DNA from 2 places in the Brevibacillus agri genome. Region 2 is predicted to be linked to the other one. Evidence: predicted binding sites of a transcription regulator. Region 2 holds the regulator's gene; the other holds the start of a gene.
The links. Region 2 encodes LexA, which represses DNA repair genes until DNA is damaged. Its sites were predicted from a motif close to CGAACATATGTTCG; they were not measured.
Positions count from the first base shown of each region.

Region 1: BA6348_RS27260 (WYL domain-containing protein) is a predicted target of LexA. The motif match lies at 2,624-2,637, and genes of this name have one in related genera.

Region 1 is NZ_CP026363.1:1,813,135-1,817,553, reverse strand. Features, by position in the region: purine riboswitch at 91-192, opposite strand; gene rsgA (ribosome small subunit-dependent GTPase A) at 332-1,417, opposite strand; gene BA6348_RS26575 (hypothetical protein) at 1,655-1,807, shown strand; gene BA6348_RS27260 (WYL domain-containing protein) at 2,309-2,590, opposite strand; gene BA6348_RS26570 (hypothetical protein) at 2,780-2,935, opposite strand; gene BA6348_RS09065 (RNA-guided endonuclease InsQ/TnpB family protein) at 3,188-4,264, opposite strand; partial or broken gene tnpA (IS200/IS605 family transposase) at 4,270-4,419, opposite strand, start outside.
Region 2 is NZ_CP026363.1:2,766,598-2,771,016, reverse strand. Features, by position in the region: gene BA6348_RS13905 (HelD family protein) at 1-406, opposite strand, end outside; gene crcB (fluoride efflux transporter CrcB) at 446-811, opposite strand; gene BA6348_RS13895 (DUF896 domain-containing protein) at 911-1,108, opposite strand; gene yneA (cell division suppressor protein YneA) at 1,201-1,542, opposite strand; gene lexA (transcriptional repressor LexA) at 2,173-2,796, shown strand; gene BA6348_RS13880 (DUF456 domain-containing protein) at 2,858-3,343, opposite strand; gene BA6348_RS13875 (DUF4269 domain-containing protein) at 3,471-4,037, shown strand; gene BA6348_RS13870 (CD3324 family protein) at 4,380-4,419, shown strand, end outside.

The DNA.
Region 1 (4,419 bases), 950 kb from region 2:
ACGCCACAAAAAAGCGTGTCAGCGTCCTTTCGACCAGACGACCCACTTTCTCCTGTCACATGGAACAGGAAACAGCGATAAGCGCAGTCGATGGAACGCGATTTCACTCGTAGTCAGGTGATTTACGGTCACCCGGTAGAAACTGTTGGGCCTTATTCCCAAAATTATACGAGCACTTCGTATGCGGTTTATCCAGCACGATTGCTGGGTCTTGCCCCAATCTATCACAACTGGCTTGCTGGAATCAAGCGTAAATTTCTGAAAGTCGAGCCGCGCGCTTGCCCTGTCTCCAAACGAAAAGAGCCCCCGGTTGTCCGAGGACTCTTGCGTTTTATCGCTTCGGCTTTTTGCTTCGCGCTTGCATGGTGATTTTTTTCCACTTGTCCTTCTCTGCTGCTGCCAGCCTTGCATCTTCCTTGCGAGCCAGATGGGCCAGTTCGCGCTGAAGCTTCAAATAGCTGTCGAAGCGAGCTTTTTCCAGCGAACCGTCCTCAATCGCCGCCCGAACGGCGCACCCTGGCTCCCGCCCGTGCTGGCAATCGTTGAATCGGCACGCTTCCGCCAGTTGCTCGATATCGTCAAATGCTCCGCGGAACCCCTCATCCGCTTCCCATAGCTGCAGCTCGCGCATGCCCGGTGTGTCGATCATGAGAGCGCCGTCCGGAAGCTGGAACAGCTCGCGGTGAGTAGTCGTATGGCGGCCGCGATCGTCTCCCTCGCGCACTTTGTTTACTTTTTGCTGCTCTGCTCCGCTCAGCTTGTTGATTAAGGTAGACTTGCCGACACCAGAGGACCCCATGAGCGCCACTGTCTGGCCACACCCCAGGTACGGGGCAAGCTGTTCCAGCCCTTCTCCCCGCTCTGCGCTGACTACGTGCACAGGCACGCCAATCGCGACGCTTTCTACGTCCGCGATGCGCTGCTCCAGATCGTCGCACAAGTCGGCTTTTGAAAGCACGATCACCGGATTGGCTCCGCTTTCCCAGGCGAGGATGAGATAGCGCTCCATCCTGCGTATATTAAAATCGTTGTTTAAGGCATTCACTAAAAATACGGTATCGACGTTGGCAGCCACGATCTGCTCTTCGACGCTGTCTCCCGCAGCTTTGCGGGAAAACTTGCTCTTGCGCGGCAGCACTGCATGAATCGAGGCTTTCTTTTCCTCGGGACGCGCCGTGATGACGACCCAGTCTCCTACCGCCGGATAATCCTCGCGGCCAGTCGCCTCATAGCGCAACTTGCCCGTGACTTCGCCCAAAAGCTCGCCGTGCTCGCTCAACAGACGATAAATGCGTTTATGTTCCAGCGTGATTCTGCCCACGCTGTAGCCTTGCTCGGCATAAGGGGCGAACAGATTGGCAAAATGCTCATTCCAGCCCAAAGTTTGCAAAACAGATTGATTGGTTGTGTGATTCAAAACGGATTCCCCCTGCAAATGGTTGTATGATTGGCCCTACGCCAAAACCAGTCGCAGTCGAATCCTCATTTTTTTGAACGGTGCTACTGTTCGCTTGAAAGGAGGATTCCTGCGACGGACGTTCCTACACTCTGTACGAATTTGATGTTTGCCATAATACATCTCTCCTTTTTCAAGCCCGCACCATTCATGGTTTGGAATCAACTTTTTCCCAATCATTGTAACACATCAGGAGGCATGGAAAAAGCCTCAGTCTCCACCTCCACCGCCGCCTCCGCCTCCGCTGTCTCCACCGCCACTGTCGTGGCTGCATCCATATCCATCCGAGTCGTGGTGGCGATGATGGTGATGATGGCCGCTGTCCACATAAAAGGCTCCGCCACTGTCTGAGGACGACGAATACGAGCGTCTCCTTCCGCTCTTTGCGACGGCTCTGATCGAAAAGAGAGTCACTGCGATTACGAGAAAAACGACGATGAGAATAACGTACTCCATCAGCGTCCACGCCCTCTCCGCCCCTAAGGGGAATACTGTGTTCACTTTCATTATACCACAAGCTGGCTAACACTTTTGGAACAGGATGGGTGAAAAGGATGGCGTTGGTGGGGAGGGGAGCTGACTGCCTCGGGGTCGGGGTGTCAGAGGGGCAGCTTTTCTGGCTGTCTGGCTGTTCGGTTGCACGGCTTTCCGGCTTTCCGGCTTCACGGCTTTCCAACTGTCCGGCTGCACGACTTTCCGACTGTCCAACTGCACGGCTTTCCGACTCCCCGGCCGTTATGACTTCCGCTTCCGGCCGCCCGACTTTCCGACTTCCTGACTGTCCAGCCATCTAACCATTTGGCTGACTTCCCTGCCCTTCCTGACCCTCGCGACCTCCCGTGACCTGCCACCTCACCCCACAAACTGCCCGGCAACTGGCGCGAGCGCCAAAATGCCGGCAATCGCGAACACCCGACAAGCCTTTCTCGTATAGCAATACGCCTTGAGCTGCCCCTTATCCTCATCCAGCAAAAGAATCCGGATGATTCGCCTGCTCGTCTGGCCCCGCTTGTTCAAATAAATGATCTCAACCGCTTGCTGTCTGTCTCTGTACTTTTTCAAATCCGCCAACACCAAAGCTGTCACCGCCTCATGAAAAGACATGATTGATTGGACGCGCAGCCGTCGCCCCATGCCTAGCTGCTGTTGAAAACATCCTAACACAAGAGAACGCATGTTCGCAAATTGATTTTTTTCCCTGCTTGCTACCGGGATCGTTATGGCTGCGTCCTCTTCGGCTCGCGACAATTGGATGAGCCTCTTTTCAAAAGAGACGGTGCGGTATTGCACAAAAAAGCCCGGCCACCTTTAGTGGCCAGGCTGCTATTTCACTTTTTCCTTCGAATTTAGAACCAACTTTTTTAACAACGCATCGCTTTCTTTACGTTCAGCCTCGGTTACAGACGGTATGGCAAGGATACCTTTTGCGACATCTTCAAGCTTCTCCATTCGAAGATCGATTAAAAACTTGTTTCCCATATTGCCATCCTCCTATCCAAAGCCTGAACCAATTCAAAAGCTGACGGCGGCGGTATTACAATTCTGTGACCGATACTCTGTGCACGTAAAGATTGAACTTGAGACTCCCACGGCTAAAGCCGCAAGCCTTCCACCTTGCGGTGTACGGGTGGGATTCTTGAATGACTAAGCGTTCGCAGTCCATTTCTGTTTTGAACAGCCTTCAAGATGAGGACATCTCATTGCCCCTCCTAAGACAGTGCATATAGCATCTTAGGCTGATTGACTGTTACCATCAATCACAGGTGCATATCGAATGTTCATAGCACCGACTAAATCACGATGTTTTTCGAATCCACATTTGCATTTATACTTACGGTCTCGTGCCTTATTCTTCTCAGAGCATTTAGGGCATGTCTGACTTGTGTATGCAGGATTCACATGCTCAACTCTAATACCAACTAAATTCGCTTTATATTCAATGAACTGAGACAGGCGATAAAATGACCAAGTATGCAGATTCTTTTCGTTTTTACGGCTTGTTCTTGCCGTCTGTCTAATATTCGCCAGTTGTTCCAAGCGAATGACAGAAATTTTATTGTCTTTTGCAAAATTTACGATAGCACGACTAACCTTATGGTCTTGGTCTTTCATCCAACGTTGTTCTTTATCTTTTGAACTACGAATCGCATTTACCTTTTTCTTTTTGCCTAATGCTTTGCGTTCAGAACGAAACTTACGCTTCATGTACTTATTTTGTCTGCCATTCCCAAAGAAACGTACCTTTTCATCATCTGTTACAGCAACGGCAGGAACTTTTAAACCCAAATCAACCCCCATGACTTTTACTCCTGTTCCTTCCATAGTAGGTATGGTGACAGAAATTTGGGCAATCCATTTATTTGCTTTCTGTGTGATTCGAAGCGTACCTAATTTGTGTTTTAGCAAAGCAAAGTTACGGTTGTCTTTATCAACTAACAAAGCACGGATAGGTGTTTTAGTTACCTTGCCGTCAATCATAATCGGCATGGAAATGTGCGTGAAATCAAACGAATAGTTTTGATTGTTCCAAATGCAGACAGGTTTCTTCAAAACAGGAACAGTAGTGAATTTGCTTTTCTTCGCTTTCTTAAACACACTTTTCGCGTCCTTGATAGCTTGATTTTTAACGGCACTTGGCAAAGAAGCAGAAATATCCTTACTCGACTTCTTTGTGCTTTTCTTTTCAGCAACCATTTCGGAAACGAGAGTATTGATAGTGGAGAGGTACGTTTGACTCATCTCACGCAAAATAGAAGCCTGTTCTTTTGTTGGAAGCAATTTCACTTTGACTGTGATGGTCTGCGACATGATTTTCACCCCCTTGTTTTCTGTTGTTCGACATATCGCTTTATCGTTTCACTTGCGGTAGAAACGAAGTATGAGCGTGTCCACAAACTCGGCAAATGCCGAAGATGTGGAAACCACTCCTTTCATTTTTGCCATCATATCCGCAGGGCTTAATG
Region 2 (4,419 bases):
TGCGCTTCAATCTCACCTCGCCGCGCACGATCTCGCGCCCCATCCGGTAAAACGCATCCTTGCTCTCTCCGGAATAATAGAGACTGGCAATGGGCGCTCGCCAATCCACGACGATCGAATCAAACGTATCGCTGCGGACGATCCCTCTTTTTCCGATGTACACCTGGTCAAGCTCGTAAACCTCGTCCTTGAGAAAATCGACTCGGCCAAAGTACGGCTTGTCGCGTCCGTGATCCTCCAAATAACGCAGGTCTTTTGCCTTGCTTGCGTTCACGACCTGCTTGACGTAATCGTCGGTCGCTTCCCGAATCTCTTCGCGCAGCCGAGCGATCTCCCCATCGATCAATGCAATCGTCTCATCCAGCTTGTTTTGTTCTGCCTCGTAATCGCGGTGTTGGGTACTCACACCCATCCCCCCTCTCGTCTTTTATCAATGTGATGGTCGTTATTGCATTTGTCTGGCAAGCCAGATTCCCGCGGCACAAGAGAGCAGGCCGACCACGATACTGAGCAGGGCGTAAACGAGCCCGCGCAGCCATTGTCCCCCTCCCCAGAACGAAACCACTTCCAGCGAAAATGTGGAAAACGTCGTGAATCCGCCCATAATACCTGTCGTAAACAAAAGATACAGCTCAGGCGAGAAGCCTCCCCGCTCCTTGCCGATCACAAACAAAACGCCGATGGCAAACGAGCCAATGATGTTCGCCAGCCACGTGCCTACAGGCCAGCCCGGCTGATTGGCAACCAGCGCCAGCACATAACGAAGCAACGAGCCGACTGCTCCCCCAACCGCTACAGCCACCCATGCCATTGGTCCCCCTCCTCAATTGCAAAACTGGCAGATGTCGTCAGGAACAAAAAGACACCCGAGCGTCAAGCAAGGATGTCTGCCGTATCAATACAAGTAAGTTTACTGTTTTGGACGATTTTCCTCAAGATCTTCCACATAGCGGATGGAATCCAGATTCGCTCGAAGCGACATCTTGACCGCATCGATGTACTTTTGGCGCAGAGCTTTTTGCTCCTGCTTTTCCTCGTCAGTCAAGCCAACCTCGCGAGATTTCTTGACCAGTTCGTTGATTCGTTTAATTTCCGCGTCAGATACCACGTTCCGGTTCCTCCCACTCTGTAGTAATGCCGCTTTATTATATCATATCAGTCGGAACTGGCAAGAGAGCGGATGGCGGGCAAGTGCTCGAATCAGTCCGTTTCCGGGATGAACAAGGTCTGCCCCGGATAAATGAGATTGCTGTCGAGGTTGTTCGCCATTTTGATATCGAAAATCAGATCGCGCACATCCACCTTTTCCGAATGATGATGGCGCACAGCAATCGTCCAAAGACTGTCGCCGGAGCGAACGGTCACTTCTTTTCCTTTTAGCGGCTCTTTATGCGCAGAAGAGGCAAACACCAGTTCGGTAAGCAAGTAAAAAAAGAGAGAGAACGTCAGCAAAAACAAAATAGCTTGTCCTCTCGTGATGCCCAAACGGACGCGGCGAGGCTGCTTTTTCTCGAAACGGTTATGGATAGACATGGCATTCATAATATGACCCCCTGCAAACATACGTTCTATAAGTTCGTATCCCTATCATAAATGAGAACATATGTTCATGTCAATACAAAAACCGCCGTCTCGCAAATTCGCGCGGAGCTGCTGTGCGCAGCCGTTTTTGCTTCGGATGACGCTGCCGGGCGACTCTATTGGGGTGGATTTAGCTCGTTTCTAGCTGGTTGCTTGCTACCTGAACAGAAGTCCAAGTGTGCCGCGTTGGTGCGGTTTGTGGCTTGACGTAAGCTCGGCTCTTCGGTACTGGAGCGGCTGGCGGTTTGACGTGAGCTCGACTCTGCGACAGTGGAGCGGCTTTTGGCTCGACGTAAGCCCGGCTCCGCGACGATGGAGCGGCTTGTGGCTCGACGTAAGCCCGGCTCCGCGACGATGGAACTGTTTGCCGACTTGGAGTTAGCCCGGCTCTATTACAATGGAACGGCTGCAACTTACGGCTCCGGCCGCCCGCCCGCGCTTTTTTCGAGATTTGGCCGATGCTGTCGAATCAAATGCATTTACCCTGTCAAAAATTCCTGTTCGCATCAAAATCGAACTTATGTTTGTCGAACGCAAGCTCCCATGGTATAATATAGGAAAACATGTTCGAGAAATCAGGGGTGTCTCTCTATGTCAAAATTATCCAGCAGACAACAAGCCATAATCGAATTTATTCGCAAGGAAGTCCGGGACAAAGGCTATCCTCCATCCGTCCGCGAAATCGGCGAAGCTGTCGGACTTGCCTCCAGCTCTACTGTGCACGGTCATCTGGCGCGCTTGGAAAAGAAAGGGCTGATCCGCCGCGACCCTACCAAGCCTCGCGCCATCGAACTGCTGTCTGAGGAAGACCGCTTCCAGGACAACTTCGAGGACTCTGTCGTTCGCGTTCCCGTCATCGGGAAAGTAACCGCCGGGCAGCCGATTACCGCGATTGAGGACGTCGAAGAGTACTTCCCGCTTCCAGAAAATATCGTGACTTCAGACAAGGTGTACATGCTGCGGATTTCCGGGAACAGCATGATCGACGCCGGTATCCTGGACGGCGACTACGTAATCGTGCGCCAGCAGCACGTCGCCAACAACGGCGATATCGTCGTCGCCATGACAGAAGAAGACGAAGCGACCGTCAAGCGCTTTTTCAAAGAGAAGAACCACTTCCGCCTCCAGCCGGAAAACGCGACGATGGAACCGATCATTTTGGACAACGTCACCATTCTCGGAAAAGTCATTGGCGTCTATCGCCTCATCCACTAATCGTTCCAGCGCATGAAAAAAGGACAGCCTCCGCTGTCCTTTTTCGTCTCTATCATTATATTTATCTGGCAAGGAAAAACCAGACGATCATGCTCACCTGCAACACGACTTTGACAACTGCGCTTCCCAAAAAGCCGATCAGCGAGCCAAAGCCTGCCTTTACCGCTTTCTCTATCGGCTGCTTTTGCACGAGCAACTCCACCAGCACCACGAGCACGAACGGCATAATCAGCATCCCGAACGGCGGGAACACGAAGATTCCGAGAACAATCCCTACGGCCGCAGCCACCGAAGACCATTTGGAGCCGCCGTACTTTTTCACGAAAAACATGTTGGTCAACAAATCCGCACCGTACAGCAAGATACTGAGCACCACCATCCCCCACCAGAAAGACGCTGGCAACCCCGCTCCCGGATCGGCTATGAAAAAGTGGTAGAGCAAAAAGCCTGCCCACAGTAAAATCGTATCGGGTAGTACTGGCAAAAATATACCGGCGATACTTAGCGCGAAAAGCACCAACACGATAATCCAAAGAACAATATCCATTCTCTATGCACTCCTCTCACATAGGTAATACGAGAAAAAGCCGATTGAAGTTGCACTCTTCTTTTGCGAATCCGTGAGGCCGTCTGCGAGGAGTACCTGCCTATTTTAACGAAAGCGGAGGGTTACTATGACGCGAAACTGGCGCGACCTCTCTTATTTGCACAACGGGACACCGAAACAAAAAGCTGCGGGCCAGGCCATCGCCCAATCCGCGGTCATGCAGCGGCTGCAAGCGTTCGATCCCGTGCTCGCAGGTACGATCCCTCTGGACATCGACATTGCGGACAGCGATCTGGACATTATTTGCGAGTGCCACGACCTCGAGCAGTTTGCCGACGTCGTCCGCGCTTCGTATGCGGCGTATGAAGGCTACGAGGAAGCTCGTCTGCTCGTGCAAGGCGTGCCCACCTGCCTGATTGCGTTTTTTGCCTGCGGCTTCTGGTTTGAGCTGTTTGCCCAACCGCGCCCGGTCGAACAGCAAAATGCGTATCGGCACATGGTCGTCGAGCACCGTTTGCTGCTGCTCGGTGGCGCTGACGCCCTCCGCGCCATCCGCCAGCTCAAGCAAGACGGCCTGAAAACCGAACCTGCTTTTGCCTCCTATTTTAACATTCCGGGAGACGATCCATACCAGGCGCTGCTGGATGTGGAAAAGTGGACGGAAGAACAGCTCCGCACTCTTGTGACCAGGTAAAGAGTCCCCCGCTCCTTTGTCGCATAGGCGGACGGCGCGCGCGTGGCGAAAAAATCGCCAGAGCCGCGGTGCAAATGGCGGACAGATGATTTATAATGGGAACTACTGCGCGGGCACTTGGCGGCGCGCAGGGAGAAAACGCGAACGAGGGGGTGTGTGGTTGGTGAATGGAATTGGTTTGCCAGATACTGCAGCGTCTCATGCAAAGCCTGGGAATAAGGCGATACTTTGCATGAGGTGGACAGTCGTTTAGACAATTCATCGCCTTCTCTAACGTATCTCATTTCTTATTTCCTGGCTTTGCCCCTTATTTTTCACTTCAAAAATAAGGAGCGAGCGGAAATGAAATATGTGAATGCAGCCAGCATGCTGCCAGAAACCT